DNA from 4 places in the Streptomyces sp. NPDC004435 genome. Region 1 is predicted to be linked to each of the others. Evidence: riboswitches for the same ligand, from Rfam matches in the RefSeq annotation. Region 1 holds a riboswitch; each other region holds the start of a gene.
What was found. Region 1 has a riboswitch for cobalamin ahead of cobN (cobaltochelatase subunit CobN). Riboswitches for the same ligand answer to the same signal wherever they lie in the genome.

Region 1 (5,623 bases):
TTGGCGGCGAGGGCGTCCTTGGACTCGGCGGCGCCGATGAAGCCGACGGGGATGCCGAGGACGGCGGCGGGCTTCGGCGCGCCCTTCGCGATCATCTCCAGGAGGTGGAAGAGGGCGGTGGGGGCGTTGCCGATGGCGACGACGGAGCCTTCGAGGCGGTCGCGCCAGAGTTCGAGGGCGGCGGCGGAGCGGGTGGTGCCCAGCTCGGCGGCGAGCGCGGGGACGGCCGGGTCGGACAGCGCGCAGAGCACCTCGTTGTCGGCGGGCAGCCGCTTGCGGGTGACGCCGGAGGCGACCATCTGGGCGTCGCAGAGGATGGGGGCGCCGGCCTGGAGGGCGGCGCGGGCGCGGGAGACGACCCCGGGGGAGTAGGCGACGTCCCGGACGAGGTCGGTCATGCCGCAGGCGTGGATCATGCGGACGACGACGGTGGCGACGTCGGCGGGCAGGGCGGCGAGGTCCGCCTCGGCGCGGATCGTGGCGAAGGAGCGGCGGTAGATCTCGGCGCCGTCTTTCTCGTACTCGTACATCCTCAGCTCTCATTCGATCTCGTGCGGGCCGCCGCGACGGCCTGGGCCAGGGCGGTACGGGGGACGGGGGTGCCGTCCAGCAGATAGGTGTCGGAGTCCCGGGCCGTGACCTCGATCCGCAGGCCGTGCGGGTGTCCGCAGCGGCGCTCGCAGCCGGAGTAGTGCACGGGCAGCGGCCCGCCGGGCGCGCGCGCCGCCTCCGCCCGCACGTCGGCGAGGGACTTGGCGCAGCCGGGCGTCCCGGTGCAGGCGGTGACGCCGGTGCCCGGGTCGGTGGGATCGGTGATCAGGCCGAGGGCGCCGAGCGCGGCGAGCCGGCCGGATACCGCCGGCGGGGCGGCCAGGACCACGACCACCCCGCGCCACGGGGTGAGCCGCACCTCGGCCGCGCCCTCGCCGAGCGCCCGCAGCCGGGCGGCGGTCAGCCGGCCGAGGGGGGCGAGGACGTGCAGGGCGTGGTCACCGAGCGGGCCGGGTGCGGGCGGCGGCGCCGTCGGGGGAGTGAAGGGGGGTACGGGCTCCGCGGTGATCCCCGCGCGGGCCAGGGCGCCGGCCCAGTCCGGGAGGTGCCCGGGCGGGAGCTCGCGCGGGCGCCACGCGCCGGTGCCGGCCGCGTCGGCGGCGTCGAGGAAGGCGAGGGCGCAGGCGAGCGCGGCGGGCACGGCGTCGGCGGCGGGCAGCCGGAAGGTCCGGGAGCCGGCCGTGAGGAGCGCGGCGCCGTCCGGTGCTGCGACCAAGGTCACATCGCCGCCGAGGCCGGTGACGTCGCCGCGTCCGTCGTCGAGGACGAAGAGGAAGCGGCCGGAGAGGGCCGCCGCGCGGGGCTCCGCGCAGAGCGCCGCGTCCAGGGCCCGGGCCCACAACTGCACGTCGGCGTGGCCGAGTCCGTCGAGTCCGGCGGCGGGGGAGGCGACGATGTTCCGGACCCGCTCGTGGGTGGGGGAGGGCAGCAGTCCCGCCTCGTCGAGGAGCGCGGCGAGCCGGCCGCCGCAGTCCTCGGTCAGCCCGCGCAGCTCGGCGTTGCCGCGGGAGGTGACGGAGAGGCCGCCGTCACCGAGCTCCTCGGCCGCGCCGGCCAGGACCGTGAGCTGATGCCTCGTCAACCGCCCGGCGGGGAGCCGGAGTCGGGCGAGGAAACCGTCGGCGGCGGCGTGCAGCCGGAGCGCCCCCGGGCACGCGTCGCCTCGGTCCCGTATGCGAAGTTCGCCCGCTTCGGGCGGACTGGGTGGGGTCGGCGGCATGGCGGCGAGCATACCCACGCGAGAACGGGCCGCCACCGAGTGTGATCCGGCCGACTTCCCGGCCCCCTCCGGCTCCCGGAGACCACGATCTACTATGCAGAGCGGCATGGGGTCCCAGGACCCCGGGGAGGAAGCCCGGTGAGAATCCGGCGCGGTCCCGCCACTGTGAGCCCGAGCCGGCGACGGCCCGGGTGAGTCAGGAACTCCCCCGCCGTCCATACGACCACCCGGGGCGCGGACAACCCCGAGGAAGGGCCTGAGCCTCGCCATGCTCCTGCTGCTGTCGCACTCCGACACCGACCTGCTCAGCGCCCGGGCGGCGAACGCCGCCGCGCCCGAGGGCCCGGTCGCGTACCGCTTCGCCAACCCCTCCCGGCTCCCGCTCGGCGACCTCCCCGGTCTCCTCGACGGCGCCGAGCTGGTCGTCGTCCGCCTCCTCGGCGGCGTCCGCTCCTGGCAGGAGGGCCTCGACGCGGTCCTCGCCACCGGAAAGCCGGTCGTCGTCCTCAGCGGCGAACAGGCCCCCGACGCCCAGCTGATGGCCGCCTCCACCGTGCCGATCGGCGTCGCCACCGAGGCCCACGCCTACCTCGCCCACGGCGGCCCCGCCAACCTGGAGCAGCTGGCCCGCTTCCTCTCCGACACCGTGCTCCTCACCGGCCACGGCTTCGAGGCCCCGGCCGCCGCCCCCACCTGGGGCCCGCTGGAGCGCGCCGCGAAGGACGTGACCGGCCCGACGATCGCCGTGCTCTACTACCGCGCCCACCACATGAGCGGGAACACCGCCTTCGTCGGCGCCCTCTGCGACGCGATCGAGGACGCCGGGGCCCGCCCCCTCCCGCTGTACGTGGCCTCCCTGCGCGCCCCCGAGGAGGAGCTGCTCGCCGTCCTGCGCGGCGCCGACGCCGTCGTCACCACCGTCCTCGCCGCCGGCGGCACCAAGCCGGCCGCCGCCCAGGCCGGCGGCGACGAGGAGGCGTGGGACGCGGGCGCGCTCGCCTCGCTCGACGTGCCGGTGCTCCAGGCGCTGTGCCTCACCGGCTCCCGCTCCGCCTGGGAGGAGAACGACGAGGGCCTGTCGCCGCTCGACGCGGCCAGCCAGGTCGCCGTCCCCGAGTTCGACGGCCGCCTCATCACCGTCCCCTTCTCCTTCAAGGAGATCGACGCCGACGGCCTGCCCGCCTACGTCGCCGACGCCGAGCGGGCCGCCCGCGTGGCCGGCATCGCCGTCCGCCACGCCCGCCTGCGGCACATCCCGAACGCCGAGAAGAAGCTCGCGCTCGTCCTCTCCGCGTACCCGACCAAGCACTCCCGCATCGGCAACGCCGTCGGCCTCGACACCCCCGCCTCCGCCGTCGCCCTGCTGCGCCGGCTGATCGCCGAGGGGTACGACTTCGGCCCCGAGGCCGAGCTGCCCGGCCTCGTCTCCGGCGACGGCGACGAGCTGATCTACGCCCTGATCGAGGCCGGCGGCCACGACCAGGAGTGGCTCACCGAGGAGCAGCTGGCGAAGAACCCGGTCCGCATCCCGGCCGCCGACTACAAGCGCTGGTACGCCGAACTCCCCGCCGAGCTGCGCGAGCAGGTCGAGGAGCACTGGGGACCGGCCCCCGGCGAGATGTTCCTCGACCGGTCCCGGAACCCGGAGGGCGACATCGTCCTCGCCGCGCTCCGCCGCGGGAACCTCCTCGTCCTCATCCAGCCGCCGCGCGGCTTCGGCGAGAACCCGATCGCGATCTACCACGACCCGGACCTCCCGCCGTCCCACCACTACCTCGCCGCCTACCGCTGGATCGCGGCCCGCGCGGAGGACGGCGGCTTCGGCGCCGACGCCATGGTCCACCTCGGCAAGCACGGCAACCTGGAGTGGCTGCCCGGCAAGAACGCCGGCCTCTCCGCCGCCTGCGGCCCCGACGCGGCCCTCGGCGACCTGCCGCTCGTCTACCCGTTCCTCGTCAACGACCCGGGCGAGGGCACCCAGGCCAAGCGGCGCGTCCACGCCACCCTCGTCGACCACCTCGTGCCGCCGATGGCCCGCGCCGACTCGTACGGGGACATCGCGCGCCTGGAGCAGCTGCTCGACGAGTACGCGCAGATCTCCTCCATGGACCCGGCGAAGCTGCCCGCGATCCGCGCCCAGATCTGGACCCTGATCCAGGCCGCCAAGCTCGACCACGACCTCGGCATGGCGGAGCGGCCCGACGACGACGGCTTCGACGACTTCCTGCTGCACGTCGACGGCTGGCTGTGCGAGGTCAAGGACGCCCAGATCCGCGACGGCCTGCACGTCCTCGGCGGCGCCCCGGAGGGCGAGGCCCGGGTCAACCTGGTCCTCTCCATCCTGCGCGCCCGCCAGATCTGGGGCGGCACGCAGGCCCTGCCCGGCCTGCGCGAGGCCCTCGGCCTGGACGAGTCCGCCGCGACCCGGACCACCGCCGACGAGGCGGAGGCGAAGGCCCGCGAGCTGGTCGAGGCGATGGAGGCCGCCGGCTGGTCCCTGGACGCGGTCCCGGCGGTCGCCGGCGACCACGGCCCTGAGGTCCAGGCCGTGCTCCGCTTCGCCTGCGAGCAGGTCGTGCCGCGCCTCGCCGCCACCACCGACGAGCTGGGCCACGCCGTGCACGCCCTGAACGGCGGCTTCGTCCCGGCCGGCCCGTCCGGCTCCCCGCTGCGCGGCCTGGTCAACGTGCTGCCGACCGGCCGGAACTTCTACTCCGTCGACCCGAAGGCCGTGCCGTCCCGGCTCGCCTGGGAGACCGGCCAGGCGCTCGCCGACTCCCTCCTGGAGCGGTACCGCACCGACAACGGCGAGTGGCCCACCTCGGTCGGCCTCTCCCTGTGGGGCACCAGCGCCATGCGCACCGCCGGCGACGACGTCGCCGAGGCGCTGGCCCTGCTCGGCGTCCGCCCGCTGTGGGACGAGGCGTCCCGCCGCGTCAACGGCCTGGAGCCGATCCCCCTGGAGGAGCTGGGCCGCCCGCGCATCGACGTCACCCTGCGCATCTCCGGCTTCTTCCGGGACGCGTTCCCGCACGTCATCGGCCTCCTCGACGACGCCGTCCGGCTGGTCGCGGGGCTCGACGAGCCCGCCGAGTCCAACCACGTCCGCGCCCACGCCCAGGCCGACCTGGCCGAGCACGGCGACGAGCGCCGGGCCACCACCCGCATCTTCGGCTCCCGGCCCGGCACCTACGGCGCCGGCATCCTCCAGCTGATCGACTCCCGGGACTGGCGCACCGACGCCGACCTCGCCGAGGTGTACACGGTGTGGGGCGGGTACGCGTACGGCCGCGGGCTCGAAGGCCGCCCGGCGCGCGACGAGATGGAGACCGCGTACAAGCGGATCGCGGTGGCGGCGAAGAACACCGACACCCGCGAGCACGACATCGCCGACTCGGACGACTACTTCCAGTACCACGGCGGCATGGTGGCGACCGTCCGCGCGCTGCGCGGCACCGCCCCCGAGGCGTACATCGGCGACTCGACCCGCCCGGAGACCGTCCGCACCCGGACCCTGGTGGAGGAGACCTCCCGGGTCTTCCGCGCCCGGGTGGTCAACCCGCGCTGGATCGAGGCGATGCGCCGCCACGGCTACAAGGGCGCCTTCGAGCTGGCCGCGACCGTCGACTACCTCTTCGGCTACGACGCCACGACCGGCGTCGTCGCCGACTGGATGTACGACAAGCTCACCCAGGAGTACGTCCTCGACGAGACGAACCAGGCCTTCCTCAAGGAGGCCAACCCCTGGGCCCTGCACGGCATCGCGGAGCGCCTCCTGGAGGCCGAGTCGCGCGGCATGTGGGAGAAGCCGGACCCGGAGACCCTGGCCGCCCTGCGCCAGGTGTTCCTGGA
Region 2 (5,623 bases), on a different contig from region 1:
GAATTCGAGGGTGGAGTCCTGCGGGACGGTGGCCACCCGTCGGGCGCGGGCCTTGGGGCCGAGGGCGCGCAGGTCGGCGCCGTCGAGCAGGGCGCGGCCCGCGGTGGGGGCGAGGGTGCCGTAGACGCAGCGCAGGAGGGTGGTCTTGCCGCTGCCGTTGGGGCCGATGAGGCCGACGGTCTCGCCGGGGCGGGCGGTGAGGTGGGCGTCGCGGAGCCGGTGCTCGTACGAGAGGCCCTCGATGCGCAGTCCGGTCACAAGGCGGCTCCTTCGGGGCGGCGGCGCATCAGCCAGAGGAAGAGCGGGCCGCCGGTGAGGGCGGTGAGGACGCCGACGGGGATGTCCTGGGGGGCGGCGACGGTGCGGGCGCCGAGGTCGGCGACGACGAGGGCGACGGCTCCGCCGAGGGCGGCGACGGGCAGCAGCCGGCGGTGTGGTGCTCCGACGAGGAGGCGGGCGGCGTGCGGGACCATCAGGCCGATGAAGCCGACGGCGCCACTGGCGGCGACCATCACGGCGGTGACGAGGGAGGCGAGGAGGAAGACGGCGGCGCGGAAGCGTCCGGTGTCGAGGCCGAGGACGGTGGCGCCCTCGTCGCCGGTGAGCAGGAGGTCGAGCGGTCGGGCGAGGGCGAGCAGGACGCCGGTGCCGAGGACCAGGACGGCGGCGGGCAGCACGAGGGTGTCCCAGCGGGCGGAGCCGAGGCCGCCGAAGGACCAGTAGAGGGCTTCCTGGAAGTGCTCGGGGCGGGCGGCGGCGACCAGGATGAGGGTGGTGAGGGCGGTGAGGATGTACGAGACGGCGACGCCGGCGAGGACGAGCCGGGGTCCGGTCATGGTGGAGCCGCGGCGGGCCAGCGCGTAGACGAGGACGAGGGCGACGAGGGAGCCGGCGAAGGCGCCGGCGGGCAGGGCGAGGGTGGTGGTGAGCCCGCCGCCGATGCCGAGGACCAGGACGAGGACGGCGCCGGTGGAGGCCCCGGAGGAGATCCCGAGCAGGAAGGGGTCGGCGAGCCGGTTGCGGACGAGGGCCTGGAGGACGGTCCCGACGACCGCGAGCCCGGCGCCGACGACGATCCCGAGGATCACCCGGGGCAGCCGGACGTCGAGCACGATGGTGCGGTACGGGGAGGGGTCCGCGCGCCCGGTGAGGGCTTCGAGCACCTGGCCGGGCGGGATCCGTACGGAGCCGAGCGCGAGGGAGCCGAGCACGGCGGCGGCGAGGGCGGCGAGCAGCCCGGCGACGACGAGGGCGTACCGGCCCCGGCCGGGCGTCGCCGCCGCCGGAGGGGCCGGGGCGGCGGCGACGGCGGTCATCGGCCGGTGGCCGGGTGGAGCTGGGCGGCGAGCTTGTCGACGGCGGCGGGGACGCGGACGCCGAGGACGGTGTCGGAGAGCGGGAGGACGGCGAAGCGGCGGTTCTTGACGGCGGGGACGTCCTTGAGGGCGGGGTCGTCGAGGAGGCGCTTCTTCTTCTGCTCGACGGTGGTGGAGCCGTAGTCGTAGATGACGATGACCTCGGGCTTGCGGGCGACGACCTGTTCCCAGGCGGCGTCGCCGAAGGCCTTGGGGAGGTCGGCGAAGACGTTGCGGCCGCCGGCCCGGCTGATGAGCTCGTTGCCGATGCCCTTGCCGCCGGCGGTGAAGGCGGTCTTGTCGCCGCTGTCGTAGACGAAGACGGAGACGGGGTCGAGGCCGCCGAGGCGCTTCTCGGTGGCGGCGACGGTGGCGCGGGCCTCCTTGTTCCACTTCTCGGCCCGGTCGGGGACGCCGAAGGTGCGGCCGACCTCGGTGACCTCGCGGTAGAGGTCGTCGACGGAGGGGGTGCCGGCGGGGCAGGACTCGCTGTTGAGGCGGGTGGTGATGCCGGCCTCGGCCAGGTCGTCGCGGCCGCGGCCGTCCTTGGCGTCGAAGGCGGAGGCGTAACCGCCGTAGACGAAGTCGGGGTTCGCGGCGAGCAGCGCCTCCTTGGAGGGGTACTCCTTGGAGAGGACGGGGACCGAGTCGTACGCCTTCTGGTAGGCGGGCAGGATCGCGTCGTCGAGGTAGGCGGTGCCGGCGAGGGACTTCTCCAGGCCGAGGGCCAGGAGGATCTCGGTGACGTGCTGGTTCATGGTGACCGCGCGCTTCGGCGGGGCCTGGAAGGTGGTGGTCTCGCCGCAGTTGGTGACGGTGTACGGGAAGCCGGGGGCGGGCTTCGCGGCGTCCTGGGTGCTCGCGGGGCCGGCGCAGGCGGCGAGCAGGGGCAGCAGGGCGGTGGCGGCGAGCAGCCGGGGGCGCCGGGTCATGGCGAGGGCCTCCTCCGGGGATTTCCACGTCCCCGATCGGTGGTGAGAAGGCGGCAGGTCAGTTCCTGGCTTCCACGCGGGGTGGTCACAGTGGCGGGACCGCGCCGGATTCGCACCGGCTTCCTGGTTCCTGCCGCCCTGAAGGTCGGGGTCAGACTACTCGTACGCCTCGACGACCTTGACGTCCTCCTCGGTCACGACGCCGTCGACGATCGTGTAGGAGCGGAACTGGAAGGGTCCGGCGGCGTCGGTGTCGGCGGTGGAGACGAGCACGTAGTGGGCGCCGGGCTCGTTGGCGTAGGTGATGTCGGTGCGGGAGGGGTACGCCTCGGTCGCCGTGTGCGAGTGGTAGATGATCACGGGTTCCTCGTCCCGGTCGTCCATCTCGCGGTAGAGCTTGAGGAGGTCGGCGGAGTCGAACTCGTAGAAGGTGGGCGAGCGGGCGGCGTTGAGCATCGGGATGAACCGCTCGGGGCGGCCCGAGCCGACCGGCCCGGCGACGACGCCGCAGGCCTCGTCGGGGTGGTCCGCGCGGGCGTGTTCCACGATCCGGTCGTACAGGTCCCGGGTGATGGTCAGCATGCCGACAGGATAAGCAGACGGGCCGCTCCGTACCGAGGGTTGGTACGGAGCGGCCCGGATGCCGAGACGGTGCTGGTCAGGAGCGCTTGACGAAGGCGGCGCCCTCGGGGTTGCGGGCCTTGAGCACCAGGTAGGAGACGGTGAGGATCAGGCCCCAGACGGGGGCGCAGTAGAGCGAGACGCGGGCGCCCTCGTCGATGCCCATCATCACGATGACCATGCCGATGAAGAGGAGCGCGAACCAGCTCGTCCAGGGGGCGCCGGGGGCCTTGAAGGTGGACTCGGGCAGTTCGCCCCGGTCGCACTTGCGGCGGTAGCGGATCTGGCTGACGAGGATCATGATCCAGGCCCACATGCCGGAGATGGTGGCGAAGGAGACGACGTACTCGAAGGCCTTGCCCGGGGCGACGTAGTTGATCCAGACGCCGACGAGCATGAGCGCGGCGGAGAAGGTCAGGCCGAGGAGCGGGGTGCCGCCCTTGGTGAGGCGGGTGAAGACCTTCGGGCCCTGGCCGTTGAGCGCGAGGTCGCGCAGCATGCGGCCGGTGGAGTACATGCCGGAGTTGCAGGAGGAGAGCGCGGCCGTCAGGACGACGAAGTTGACGATGGCGGCGCCGACGCCGAGGCCCATCTTCTCGAAGGCGGCGACGAACGGGGAGACGCCCGGCTGGAACTCGGTCCACGGGACGACCGAGAGGATCATGATCAGGGCGCCGACGTAGAAGACGGCGATGCGCCACGGCACGGTGTTGATGGCCTTGGGCAGGACGGTCTTCGGGTCCTTGGACTCGCCCGCGGTGACGCCGACGAGTTCGACGGCGAGGAAGGCGAACATCACGATCTGGAGGGTCATCAGCGTGGAGCCGACGCCGTTGGGGAAGAAGCCGCCCTGGTTCCAGAGGTGGGCCACGGTGGCGGTGTCACCGGCGTCGGAGAAGCCGACGGTGAGGATGCCGGCGCAGATCAGGATCATGCCGATGATGGCGGTGACCTTGACCATGGAGAACCAGAACTCCAGCTCGCCGAAGAGCTTCACGGAGATCAGGTTGGCGCCGTAGAGGATCACGGTGAAGACGAGGGCGGAGATCCATTGCGGGATGTCCCACCAGTACGTCATGTAGGTGGCCGCGGCGGTGACCTCGGTGATGCCGGTGACGACCCAGAAGAGCCAGTACGTCCAGCCGGTGACGAAGCCCGCGAAGGGGCCGACGAACTCGCGGGCGTACTCCGCGAAGGAGCCCGACACCGGGCGGTACATGAGCAGTTCGCCCAGGGCCCGCATGATGAAGAAGATGACCAGACCGGCGATCGCGTACGCCAGGATGAGGCTGGGTCCGGCCTTGTGGATGGCCTTGCCGGCGCCGAGGAAGAGCCCGGTGCCGATCGCGCCGCCGATGGCGATCATCTGGATCTGGCGGGCGCCGAGGCCACGCTGGTAGCCCTCGCCGCCGTCCACGGCCCCGTCGGTGCCGTCGTTCTGCTTGTCGACCTGCACTGAGGTCATGGTGGTGCGCCTTTCTCCATGCTGATCCGCGCGACATCGAGTGCGTCTGCTGCGGATCAGGTCCTGATCCCCCCGGATATGGATGGAGTGCCACCGGCGGTCAGCCGGCTGGGGCGCCCTCGGGAACAGGGGTGGCGTGCCCGAGCGGTCGTGAAGATTTATCACGGTCCGGGGCACGTTCGACGGAGTTGGGTGTGGTGCGCGCCACAAATAAATACGGACAAGAGGGATACAAGACGGCAAGGTGTTCGCTCGGATAACGAGTTCGTTATCTGGATTTGAGCGTCCGCTGAGCGAACACCCGAGGACGGGCACCCGTCAGGACATCAGCGTCTCGACCAACGACTCCTGGAGCGCGCCGAGCCAGAGGTACGCCATCACCATCGGCTTGCGCGGATCGCTGTCCGGCAGCCGGTAGAGCCGCTCGCTCTCCTCGTCCTCGGTGATGTCGAGCCGGGTGGCGATGGTCAGCCGCAGGTCGTTGAGGGTGCCGAGCCAGGCCCGGGACTCGTCCGGGGTCAGCTTCAGGAGGGCGGACTCCTCCGGTCCCCCGCTGCTCAGTCCGTCCAGGGCGCGGACCACCGCGAGGGCGTCCTCGCGCTTGCGGGCCCGCAGGTCGTTCTCGGTGAAGCGGCGGAAGTCGGCCGCGGCGGCCCGCAGCTCCTCGGTGTCGTCCCCGTAGGCGTCGGGGAAGAGCCGGCGCAGGGCGGGGTCGGACGGGGGCTCGCTGGGGCCCTCGGCGAAGAGGGCGGCGAGCGGGTCGGCGTCCGCCTCGGGTTCGTCGCCCGGCCCGATCAGCTCCAGGAGCTGGACGGAGAGGGAGCGCAGGATGGAGACCTCGACCTGGTCGAGGGCGACGGCCGCTCCGCCGCCCGGGACGGCCTCGAAGTGGCCGGCCATCAGCCGCGGTCCTGGGTGAGCGTCGCCCACAGTCCGTAGCCGTGCATCGCCTGCACGTCCCGTTCCATCTCCTCGCGGGTGCCGCTGGAGACCACCGCGCGGCCCTTGTTGTGCACGTCGAGCATCAGCTTGTGCGCCTTGTCCTTCGAGTAACCGAAATACGACTGGAAGACGTAGGTGACATAGCTCATCAGGTTCACCGGGTCGTTGTGCACGAGGGTGACCCAGGGGACGTCGGGCTCGACGACCGCGGAGACCTCCTCGGCCGACTCGGTCCGTTCGATCTCGATAGGCGCGATGCTCACTCGTCCCATGCTGCCACCCGGGCCCCCCCGTCGCACAAACGGGCC
Region 3 (5,623 bases), on a different contig from region 1:
CCTCGTGGTCTGCCCGCGCTGCGGCGGCCGGGCGCTCGTCGCGCCCCCGCCCCACTTCGTCCGACAGGGCTCCCTCGGCCATCTGGTCTTCGCGCCGCGCCGTCTCACCTGCGCGGGCTGCGGGGCGGTGGCGGACCACGACGGCGAGCGGCAGCGCGGCGGCGCGGTCGGCGCCAGGCCGGGCGGTACCGAGGACCCCTTCTTCCGGCGGCCGCTCTGGCTCCAGACACGCTGCGCCGGGCGGATCCTCTGGGCCTACGACGAGGAGCACGTCGACGCCCTCGCCGCGTACGTCGGCGCCCGCCACCGCGTGCGGCACGCCTCCCCGACGCTCTCGATGTTCGCCCGCCTGCCCGCCTGGATGAAGTCCGCCCACCGTCGCGACGAGGTCCTGGCCGGTCTGGCGACCCTGCGCTCCCTCGCGCCGCTCTCGGCCCCCTCCGACCGCTCCGACGCGGCCCACGCGCGGGGCGACCGCCCCCGCCGGTAGGGCGGAACGCCCCGGCCGGATCGTCGCCTAAAATTGAACGCGGCTGCGGGGCCGCGGCCTGTCGCTTCGAGCGGTGGGCCCGGTACGGCCGGCCCAACGGGACCACATGACGTCGATCACGGAATGATCTTGATCACGTACCCCCTGGGAATCGCCTGACCACCGGCGCGCGTCCCAGTGGTACGGGAGGCCCAGCTCCCCGTCCACGTACAGAAGACCCCCAGGGAGAAGTGAGGTATGTCGGTGATCTGCGTCGGAGGCATGATCGGGATCGGCAAGACGAGCGTGGCCGAGCTGCTCGCCAGGGAGCTGGGCACCGAGGTCTTCTACGAGAGCGTGGACGACAACCCGATCCTGCCGCTCTTCTACTCGGCGAGCCCCGAGGAGATCCAGGCGAAGCGCTACCCCTTCCTCCTCCAGCTGTACTTCCTCCAGACCCGGTTCGCCGCGATCAAGGAGGCGTACAAGCAGGACGACAGCGTCCTCGACCGGTCGATCTACGAGGACTGGTACTTCGCCAAGGTCAACCACGACCTGGGCCGGATCAGTTCCCTGGAGATGCAGGTCTACGAGGGGCTGCTCGACGAGATGATGCGCGAGATCGAGGGCCTGCCCTACCGCAAGGCGCCCGACCTCATGGTCTACCTGAAGGCGGACTTCGAGACGGTCCTGCACCGCATCGGACTGCGGGGGCGCGACTTCGAGCAGGACGAGGGCCTGGTCGAGTACTACCGCACGCTCTGGTCCGGGTACGACGAGTGGGTGCACCGGCACTACTCCGCCAGCGACGTCCTCGTCGTCGACATGAACAACACCGACGTGGTGAACAACCCCGAGGACGCCGCCCGCGTGGCCCAGGAGGTCAAGAACGCCCTGGCGGAGGTCGCGCACCGCGCCTGACCTGCGCGGGGTCCCGGGCGGCGGCAAGATCCGCCCGTGGTACTTTGCCCGGGCCAGTCGCACCTTTGTACGTATCGAGGCGGTATGTGCACGGGTCAGGGAATCCGGTGGGAATCCGGAGCTGACGCGCAGCGGTGAGGGTGACGGGCGGGACATCGGCCACTGGGCCCCTCGGGGCCCGGGAAGGCGTCCCGTCCGGACGATCCCGAGTCCGAAGACCTGCTGGCGGCCCCGGAGGGCGCAGCGCCGTCCGGGGAGCACCGTACGACAGGCTCCGCGCATGAGCCGAGACGCAGAGGACTCCCGCCGTGCCCTTCGCTCACCCCGTCCGTTCCGCCGTGCTGCTCGTGGCCGGCGCCGTTCTCGTGGCCGGCTGCGGCGCGGGCGACCCGTCGGCCCCGGCCCCGGCCTCGGGGAAGGGCTCGGACACGGGCGGCCGGGGCTCCGGGGAGGCCGCCGGCGCCGCCGGCCCCGTCGGTCTCGACAACTGCGGGCAGCGGGTCGAGGTCCCCTCCCCGCCGCGCCGGGCGGTCGCCCTCGACCAGGGATCGGCCGAGATCCTGCTCTCGCTCGGCCTGGCCGACCGCATGGTGGGCACGGCCACCTGGACGGACCCGGTCCTCAAGGGGCTGGAGAAGGCGAACGCCCGGGTCCCCCGGCTCGCCGAGCGGTACCCGTCGTTCGAGAAGGTGCTCGACACCGAGCCGGACTTCGTCAGCGCCTCCTTCCTCTACACACTGGGCGAGGGCGGCGTCGCGCCCCGGGAGCGGTTCGCGAAGCTCGGCGTCCCCACCTACCTCTCCCCCTCCGACTGCGTCGGCAAGGACAACAGCGGTGACGGCGACGGCGTGCGGACCGCGCCGCTGACCATGGACACCGTGTACGGCGAGGTCCGCGACCTGGCCAGGATCTTCGGGGTCCCGGAGCGCGGCGAGAAGCTGGTGGGCGAGCTCAGCGCCCGGGTCGCGAAGGCCAAGGCCGGCGCGGACTTCGGCGGCGCCTCCGTCCTCTACTGGTTCTCCGACTCCCAGGGGCCGTACATGGCCGGCTGCTGCGGCGCGCCCGGCATCGTGAGCGGGGCGCTCGGGGTGAAGAACGTCTTCGACGACACGAAGGAGGAGTGGCCGCAGATCAACTGGGAGACCGTCGCCGACCGCGACCCCGACGTGCTGGTGATCGCCGACCTGACCCGCAAGGCCCAGTCCGCCGAGAGCGCCGCGAAGAAGATCGAGTTCCTGGAGTCGCACCCCGTCACCCGGAACATGACGGCCGTGCGGAAGAAGCGGTACGTGACCCTCAGCGGCCAGGCCATGAACCCCACGATCCGTACCGTCGAGGGCATCGAGCAACTGGCCGCCGCGCTGCGGACGCACGGGCTCACGAAGTGACCCGGCCCGGTCCGGCCGCGGGTTCCGCCCCGGCGGGCGGGGGTTCTGCCGCGACGGGCAGGGGTTCCGCCACGGCGGGCACGGGAGCTGTGACGGCGGGCGGGGTCTCGGCCCCGGCGGAAGGGGTTTCCGCGGGCGAGGCCGAGCGCCGGCGCCGCACCGTGGTCGGCACGCCGGTCGCCGGGGTGGCCGGGATCGTCCTGCTGTGTGTCTCCGTGGCGCTGGCCGTCACCATCGGTCCGGCCGACATCCGCGTCGCGGACGCCTGGTCCGTGGTCGTCTCCCACCTCGGCGGGGAGGCGTCCGCGCTGAGCCCCATCCGGGAGGGCATCGTCTGGGACCTGCGGCTGCCGCGTACCCTCCTCGCCGCCGTGTGCGGCGCCGGACTCGCGGTCTGCGGCGCGGTGATGCAGTCGCTGCTGCGCAACCCGCTCGCCGACCCCTTCGTCCTGGGCGTCTCCTCCGGCGCGTCGACCGGAGCGGTCGCCGTCGTCGTCCTCGGCGTGGGCGGGGGCGCGCTGTCCGTCGCCGGAGGGGCGTTCCTGGGCGCGCTCTGTTCGTTCGCCCTCGTCCTGCTGCTCAGCCACACCCTGGGCGGTTCGACGGACCGCGTCGTGCTGGCGGGCGTGGCGGCGATGCAGCTCTTCTCCGCGCTGACCTCGTTCGTGGTGATGACCGCCGCCGACGCCGAGACCACCCGGGGCATCCTCTTCTGGCTGCTCGGCTCGCTCAGCGGGGCGGACTGGTCCGATGTCGGCGTGTGCGCCGCCGTCCTGGCCGGCGCGCTGCTGGTGTGCGGCGGGTACGCCCGTACGCTGGACGCCTTCGCGTTCGGCGAGGATTCGGCGGCGACGCTGGGCGTGGCCGTGGCGCGGACGCGGCTGGTCCTCCTCTCCGTCACCGCCCTGCTCACCGCCGTCCTGGTCGCCGCCGCCGGCGCGATCGGCTTCGTCGGCCTGGTCCTGCCGCACGCGGTCCGCGCCCTCGCAGGCCCCGGTCACGCCAGACTGCTGCCGCTGAGCGCGCTGGCCGGGGCGGTCTTCCTCGTGTGGGCCGACACCCTCGCCCGTACGGTCCTCGACCCGCAGGAGGTCCCGGTCGGCGTGGTGACGTCGCTGGTCGGCGTCCCCGCTTTCGTCCTCGTCCTGTACCGCACCAGGAGCCCACGATGACCGACACGTCGACGTCGGCCCACGGCGGTACGGGGCTCCGCGCCGCCCGGGTCTCGCGTACGGCCGGCGGGGCGCTCGTCCTGGACGGGGTGAGCCTGGCGCCGCGCCCGGGCACGCTGACCGGGCTGCTGGGGCCGAACGGTTCGGGGAAGTCCACCCTGCTGCGCGTCCTGGCGGGCGTCCTCGCGCCGGAGACGGGGGTCGTGACGCTGGACGGCGAGCGGCTGGGCGCGGTCCCGCGCCGTGCCCTCGCCCGGCGGGTCGCCGTCGTCGAGCAGCACGCCGACACCCAGGTGGACCTCACGGTGGCGGACGCCGTACGCCTCGGCCGCGTCCCGCACCGCCGGGCGTGGTCGCCCGCGACGCCCGCCGACGAGGAGGCCGTACGGTCCGCGCTCGCCCGCACCGGCCTCACTGCTCGCGCGCACCGCGCCTGGCGCACCCTCTCCGGCGGCGAGCGCCAGCGCGTCCAGCTCGCCCGGGCCCTCGCCCAGGAGCCCCGCGAACTGCTGCTCGACGAGCCGACCAACCACCTCGACGTCCACCACCAGCTCGCCCTGATGGCCCTCGTCTCGGACCTGCGCCTCACCTGCGTCATGGCCCTGCACAACCTCAACCTCGCGGCGATGTACTGCGACCACGTGGTGGTGCTCCACGAAGGCCGCGTCGCGGCGGCAGGTCCGGTGCACGAGGTCCTCACCGAGCAGCTCGTCGCCGACGTCTACGGCGTCCGCGCCACGGTGACCCACCCGGACCCGGACGGCCGCCCGCACATCCGCTTCGTGCGCTGATGCTTCATGCGCTGATGCTTCGTCCGCTGATGCTTCGTGCGCTGATCGAGCCTCGGCAGGCCCCTGTCAGGCGGAGGGCGCCGGCGCCGGCCGGTCCGCTCCGTGCTGCTCGCGGACGGCGATGCGGGCGAGTTTCGTGAGCATCATGCCGTTGCGGATGGAGACGAGGTAGTCGACGGGGAGGCCGTGCATGCGGGTGCCGGGGCCGCGCAGGGGATGCCATTCGAGCAGGAAGAGGGTGTTCTCCCCCCAGGGGACGAGGTGCATGGCGATGCGGGCCGCGCCGAAGGGGTCCGCCTTCGCCTCCAGTTCCAGGCGGCGCTCGGGCTCGCAGATGCGGACCACGCATGTGTCGTCCAGCGTGACCGGTCCGACGCCCACGCGGACCCGGAGCCGGGCGCCCACCTCGGGCCAGTGCGGGTCGGCGGCGATGACCCGCTGCGTTCCCGAGACCCACTCGCCATAGCGATGGCCGTTGGAGAGCAGGCTCCAGACCTTGGACGGCGGGCTCAGGATCAAACGGCGATTCCGGGACACTGCGACCGCCTTCTCTCTTCCGTCGGGAACGACGTCCGTGGCCTCGGCCGACGCTATCCGCACCGCCCCGTCCCGGCACGCACGGCGGGCCGTGTGTCGCACGCCGCGTGCGCCGGTGGGATCAGCGCCCCACGACGTCCGTCCACCCCGCGATCAGGCCGGCGCCCCGCCGCACCGCTTCCTCCGGATCCCTCGCGAGGCACCGTTCCGACCCCGGCCAGGGCCTCCGCCGTCCAGCGGGTCACCGCCGTGTCGTCGGCGGCCGGCAACAGCCTCGCCAGCACCTCCGCGGCCTCGGGAACGTCGGCGAAGGCCGCGAGGTCCCGCCCTGCCTACTCGGGTGGG
Region 4 (5,623 bases), on a different contig from region 1:
CCTCGCCGCACCCGCCCCTCCCCCGTATCCGATGAATCCGACGTATCCGAGGAGCCTTCCGTGACCGCACCGGTGATCGAACTGCGCGGGGTGACCCGCCGCTACGACGACGGGCCGCCCGCTCTGCGGGACGTGTCGCTGACCGTGATGCCCGGCGAGGCCGTCGCGGTCCTCGGCCCCTCCGGCAGCGGCAAGTCGACGCTGCTCCACCTGATCGCGGGCCTGGACCGGCCCGACGCGGGCACCGTCACCGTCGAGGGGGTGCGGGTGGACGGGCTGGGCGAGGCCGGGGCGGCGCTGCACCGGCGCGCGAGGATCGGCATGGTCTTCCAGTTCTTCCACCTGCTCGACGATCTGACCGTCACCGAGAACGTCGTGCTGCCCGCCCGTCTCGCGGGCACCGGACGGCGCGAGGCCGAGGTGCGGGCCGCCGGGCTCCTGGAGCGCCTCGGCATCGACCGGCACGCCCGCGCCCTGCCCGGACGGCTGTCCGGCGGTGAGCGCCAGCGTGTCGCCGTGGCGCGGGCGCTGATGAACCGGCCGGCGCTGCTCCTCGCCGACGAGCCGACCGGGGCGCTGGACACGGCCGCCGGGGAGGACGTCGGCGCGCTGCTCGCCGGCCTCCACGCCGAGGGGCAGACCCTCGTCGTCGTCACCCACGATCTGGCCCTCGCCCGCTCCTGCGCGGACCGCACGGTGCGGATCGCCGACGGCCGGCTCACCGAGGACGGCCCGGCGGGCGGCCCGTCGCCGTCCGCCACCGCCGACGTCCGTCCGGCGCGGGCCCGCGCCGCCGGGGAGGTCCGGTGAGCGCACTCGGCAGGGTGATGCGCGCGGGGGTGCGGCGACGCCGGGTGCAGACGGTGGTGATCGGGCTCGCCACGATGGCGGCGGTGGCGGCGTCCGTCCTGGCCGGTTCCCTGATCATGGTCTCCGGCGCGCCGTTCCGTGACGCCTTCGCCCGGCAGCACGGCGCGCACCTGTCCGTGGAGTTCGACGCGGGCGCGGTGAGCGCCGGGCGGCTGGCGGGCTCCGGCGGGGCCGCGGGGGTGAGCGCGGCAGCCGGGCCGTTCCGTACCGCGACGATCGCGCCGCGGGCGGACGCGTCGGGCCCCGGGTGGCCGGTGACCGTCGTCGGGCGGCCCGACCCCGGCCGGGAGGTGGACGCGGTGGCGCTGGTCGACGGGCGGTGGGCCGCGGGCCCGGGCGAGATCGTGCTCTCCCCCGACGCCCCGGTCCGCCCCGTCCTGGGTCTGAGGATCGAGTTCCCGGGGCCGTCCGGCGGTCAGGCGCTGACGGTGGTCGGAATCGCCCGCTCGGTCACCGGGACCGCCGACGCGTGGGTGGTCCCGGACCAGACGCCGGCGCTGATCCCGCCCGGCGGCGGCGGTTTCCAGATGCTGTACCGCTTCGCCGACGCGGGCACCGAGGGGGCCGTCGCCGCGGGCGGGAGGGCGGTGACGGCCGGGCTGCCGGCCGGGGCGGCCGTGGGCGAGCGGTCGTGGCTGGCCGTCGCGGAGGGCGCCGAGCGCGACACCGCGCTCTACGTCCCCTTCCTCGTGGCGTTCGGCGCGCTCGGCCTGGTCATGTCGGTGCTCGTCGTCGGCAACGTCGTCGCGTCGGCGGTCGGGACGGGGACGCGCCGGATCGGGATCCTGAAGGCCGTCGGCTGCACCCCGGCCCAGGTCGTACGGGCGTATCTGGGCCAGGCGCTGGTGCCGGCCGCCGTCGGCACGACCGCCGGTGTGCTCGTCGGCCATCTGCTCGCGGTGCCCGTGCTGGCCGAGGCGGAGGAGGTGTACGGCACCTCCTCCCTGGCCGTGACGCCCTCCGTCGACCTGGCGGTGATCGCCGGGGTGCTCGGTCTGGTGGCGGCGACCGCGTGGGCGAGCGCCTGGCGGGCGGGCCGGCTGCGCACGGTCGACGCGCTCGCCGTCGGGCGGGCCGTACCGGCGGGGCGCGGCGGCCGGGCGGCCCGCGCGGCCGGGCGCCTGCCGCTGCCGCAGCCGGTCGCCCTGGGCCTGATGCGGCCCTTCGCCCGGCCGGTCCGCGCGCTGGCCATGGGCACGGCGATCCTGTTCGGCGCGGCCGCCGTCACGTTCACCGTGGGGATGGGCGCCTCGCTCGGCGAGGTGATGAAGGCCAGGACCCACGACGTGGCGGACGTCACCGTGCCCGAGCCGCGGCCCGCCCTCGGGCCGCCCGGCACGGCGGCGCCGGAGCGGACCCCGAAGGCCGATCCCGCCGCCGTCACCGCGGCGATCGCCGGGACCGCGGGCACCGGGAGGCAGTACAGCGCCACGACGGTACGGGCGACGGTGGCCGGCCTCACCGGGCTGGTCGAGGTGGTCGCCTTCACCGGCGACGCCTCCTGGGGCGGCTACACGATGGTCTCGGGCCGCTGGTTCGGGAAGCCGGGCGAGGCCGTGGTCCCGACCCCCTTCCTGACCGCGACCGGCACCCGCGTCGGCGACACGGTCACCCTGAGCGGCATGGCCGAACCGGTCACGGTACGGATCGTGGGCGAGGTCCTCGACCCGCGCAACGACGGCATGCAGGTGTTCACCGACTTCGCGACCGTCGCCCCCGCGCACCCCGACCGGACCTCGACGAGCCACCATGTCGCGGTCGCCCCGGGCACCGGCGTACCGGCCTACGTCGAGGCGCTGAACGCCCGCCTGGCCCCCCTGGGACTCACCGCACGGGCCGGCGCGCTCCGCTCGGGCGGCGACATGGTCGTCACGCTCAACGCGCTGGCCGCGCTCCTGACCCTGGTCCTCGTCACCGTCGCCGCGCTCGGCGTCCTCAACGGCGTGCTGCTCGACACCCGCGAGCGCGTCCGGGAGATCGGGGTGCACAAGGCGCTCGGCATGACCCCCCGTCAGACCGTGGCGATGGTCCTCACCTCGGTCGCCGTGACCGGGACGGTCGCGGGCGTCCTGGGCGTGCCGCTCGGGGTCGCCCTGCACGGCCGGATCATGCCCGCGATGGCCGACGGCGTGGGGCTCCGCCTCCCGGCCTCCGTCGTCGACGTGTACGGCGCGGCCGAACTCCTCCCCCTGGCCCTCGGCGGGCCGCTCATCGCCGTCTTGGGGGCCCTCCTCCCCGCCGGGTGGGCGGCCAGGACCCGCACGGCCACGGCTCTGCGCACGGAATAGCAGGTCAAGCCGGGGGGAGGGTCCGCGGGGGCGGCGGCGGCGCGTACGCTGGCAGGTGCAGCTGGTTCGCCCCCGTCAGCCGTACGGGACGCGTCGTAAGAGGGAACCCGGTGGGAATCCGGGACTGCCCCGCAGCGGTGAGCGGGAACGACCGCCGTCCTACGCACTGGGTCCTGGAAGGGTCTGGGAAGCGACGGCCAGTAGGGGTTCCGCCGGGTGGAGATCCGGTGGGCGGGCCCGCGAGTCCGAAGACCTGCCCGCTGTCCGCGCGCCGGCGACCCGTGCGCGCGGTGCAGCCCGCCGCGACTCGCGAAGGAGAGTTGACGTGGCCGATCGTGCCGTCTCCGCATCCCCCCGTCCCGCCAAGACCCCGGACGACTCCCGGGTGGTGCTCGCCCACATCATGAGCGAGCACGACACCAACCTGTACGGCACCATCCACGGTGGCGTCATGATGAAGCTGATCGACGACGCCGCCGCGGCGGCCGCCGGGCGTCACGCCGACGGACCGGCGGTGACCGTGTCGGTCGACCGGATGACCTTCCTCGCCCCGGTCCGGGCCGGGGACCTGCTCAGTGTGGAGGCCGGTCTGGAACGGGCGGGCAGGACCTCGATGACCGTCGGCGTCCGCGTGACCGCCGAGCGCTGGAACAGCTCCGGCCCCGCCACCGAGGTCGCGACCGCCTTCCTCACCTTCGTCGCCATAGACACCGACGGCTCCCCCCGTCCGGTGCCCGCCCTCGACGTGGTGAACGCCGGCGTCTCCTGACCGGGGTCCCGCGGCGGACGACGCGTCCCGGCCCTCAGGACTGTCCGGGCGCGTCCGCCTCAGGGGCGGTCGCCACCGCCCTGCGCCTCCGGAGGACGACGAGTCCGCACGCGGCGAGCAGGAGGACGGCCACGCCCGCCACGCCCAGTGCCGTGTGCCGGGCGAACAGCGCGCCCAGTGCGGCGATCGCGCCGATCCCGAAGACGGCGTAGAGCAGGGCCCAGGCCGCTCCGCCGACGAACAGCGCGGGAAGGTAGCGCGGCAGCGGCATCCGCATGGTGCCGGCGAGGAAGTTGGCGGCGGTCTGGAAGCCCACGGTCAGGAAGGAGACGGCCACGACGGGCGCGCCCCACCGCTGGATGGCCCGTTCGGCGCGCTGGAACTTGGCGGAGGACATCCGCTCGGCGAACCTGCCGCGCCTGGCGCCGGCGCCGGCGAGCCAGCCGACGGCGAAGGTCCCCCCGGCCCGGAGCAGAACGATCACGTACAGGGCTCCGGCCACGCGCAGGATCTCACCCACGGCGCCTCGCTCCGGTCACCCGCGGCGAGGGTCCCGCCACACCGGTCCCGCGACGGGCACCAGCCCGGTCTCCGCCTCTCACCTGCGCTCCGCCTCTGCCCGTTCCGTCGCCTGGATCCCACCGTACCGGCACCCGAACCCGCCCCCACCACCGAGCCGGACGTCCAGCAAGGTCACCCTAACCGAACGCCCGTCCACCGGACCGGGCGCACCCCGGACGCCCCACGAGCTACCCACTCCGCCCGTTCCCCACCCCTCGGCGCTCCCCCGCACCCGGACGCCCGCCTCCGGTTCACGTGCCGGAGGCGGGCGTCCGGTGCGAGGGTCGGGCACGGACGTGCATCCGCTCGCCCTGCCGCCCGAAGATGCTCAGCACCTCGACCGGCCCCTGCCCCGTGCTGCCGAACCAGTGCGGCAGGCGGGTGTCGAACTCGGCCACCTCCCCCTGGTCGAGCACCAGATCGTGGTCGGCCAGCACGAGGCGGAGGCGGCCCGAGAGCACGTACAGCCACTCGTACCCCTCGTGCGTGCACGGGTCGGGCGTGTCCCGCGTGGCGGGCAGGATCATCTTGTAGCTCTGCAGCGGTCCCGGCTGACGTGTCAGAGGCAGCACGGTGTTGCCGCCGACCGCATGGGGTTTCAGCCTGACCCGCGGATCGCCCACCTCCGGCGCGCCCACCAGCTCGTCCAGCGGGACCTGGAACGCCTGGGCGATGGGCAGCAGCAGGTCAAGGCTGGGGCGCCGCTGCCCCGCTTCCAGGCGCGACAGGGTGCTCTTGGAGATGCCGGTCGTCCTGGCGAGCGCGGCGAGGGTGACGCCGCGGGTGGTGCGGACCCTCCTGAGCCGGGGGCCGACGGCGGACAGGACCTGGGAGAGGGACGACGACTGCTGCATGTCCGTATGAGAGCCTCCGGTCCCCCAAGTCGCAACCAGGGGTGCTGCTTTCGGACCACGCGCCGCGCTCCCGGCACGGGGGCGGGCCGGGAGCGCGGCGCGGACCTGCGACGGGGGGAGCTGTCAGCCCTCGCCCGGGTGCGGGGCGCGCGCCCCGGTGCGGGTCATCGTCCGGTCGATCAGGACGACGGGGACGGTGAGGGCGGCCAGGGCGGCCCCCAGCCAGGGGAGGGCGGTCAGTCCGGCACCGGCGCCGAGGGCCACGCCCGCCAGGACGGGCA

Region 2: it holds a riboswitch for cobalamin, as region 1 does, so the genes downstream of both, ACFYT9_RS00275 (ABC transporter substrate-binding protein) here and cobN (cobaltochelatase subunit CobN) in region 1, are expected to answer to the same signal.
Region 3: it holds a riboswitch for cobalamin, as region 1 does, so the genes downstream of both, ACFYT9_RS19185 (ABC transporter substrate-binding protein) here and cobN (cobaltochelatase subunit CobN) in region 1, are expected to answer to the same signal.
Region 4: it holds a riboswitch for cobalamin, as region 1 does, so the genes downstream of both, ACFYT9_RS20345 (acyl-CoA thioesterase) here and cobN (cobaltochelatase subunit CobN) in region 1, are expected to answer to the same signal.

What each region holds. Positions count from the first base shown of each region.
Region 1 covers NZ_JBIAMB010000002.1:104,229-109,851, reverse strand. The annotation lists gene ACFYT9_RS03680 (precorrin-8X methylmutase) at 1-530, opposite strand, end outside; gene ACFYT9_RS03675 (cobalamin biosynthesis protein CobG) at 533-1,783, opposite strand; cobalamin riboswitch at 1,863-1,998, shown strand; gene cobN (cobaltochelatase subunit CobN) at 2,040-5,623, shown strand, end outside.
Region 2 covers NZ_JBIAMB010000001.1:54,495-60,117, reverse strand. The annotation lists gene ACFYT9_RS00285 (ABC transporter ATP-binding protein) at 1-258, opposite strand, end outside; gene ACFYT9_RS00280 (FecCD family ABC transporter permease) at 255-1,316, opposite strand; gene ACFYT9_RS00275 (ABC transporter substrate-binding protein) at 1,313-2,287, opposite strand; cobalamin riboswitch at 2,326-2,466, opposite strand; gene ACFYT9_RS00270 (Mov34/MPN/PAD-1 family protein) at 2,444-2,869, opposite strand; gene ACFYT9_RS00265 (amino acid permease) at 2,946-4,373, opposite strand; gene ACFYT9_RS00260 (DUF2017 domain-containing protein) at 4,692-5,273, opposite strand; gene clpS (ATP-dependent Clp protease adapter ClpS) at 5,273-5,587, opposite strand.
Region 3 covers NZ_JBIAMB010000009.1:340,029-345,651, reverse strand. The annotation lists gene ACFYT9_RS19195 (hypothetical protein) at 1-490, shown strand, start outside; gene ACFYT9_RS19190 (deoxynucleoside kinase) at 728-1,390, shown strand; cobalamin riboswitch at 1,488-1,611, shown strand; gene ACFYT9_RS19185 (ABC transporter substrate-binding protein) at 1,699-2,778, shown strand; gene ACFYT9_RS19180 (FecCD family ABC transporter permease) at 2,940-3,950, shown strand; gene ACFYT9_RS19175 (ABC transporter ATP-binding protein) at 3,947-4,741, shown strand; gene ACFYT9_RS19170 (SRPBCC family protein) at 4,808-5,278, opposite strand.
Region 4 covers NZ_JBIAMB010000010.1:237,764-243,386, reverse strand. The annotation lists gene ACFYT9_RS20355 (ABC transporter ATP-binding protein) at 61-810, shown strand; gene ACFYT9_RS20350 (ABC transporter permease) at 807-3,158, shown strand; cobalamin riboswitch at 3,255-3,413, shown strand; gene ACFYT9_RS20345 (acyl-CoA thioesterase) at 3,484-3,927, shown strand; gene ACFYT9_RS20340 (DedA family protein) at 3,962-4,447, opposite strand; gene ACFYT9_RS20335 (helix-turn-helix domain-containing protein) at 4,740-5,342, opposite strand; gene ACFYT9_RS20330 (Cmx/CmrA family chloramphenicol efflux MFS transporter) at 5,466-5,623, opposite strand, start outside.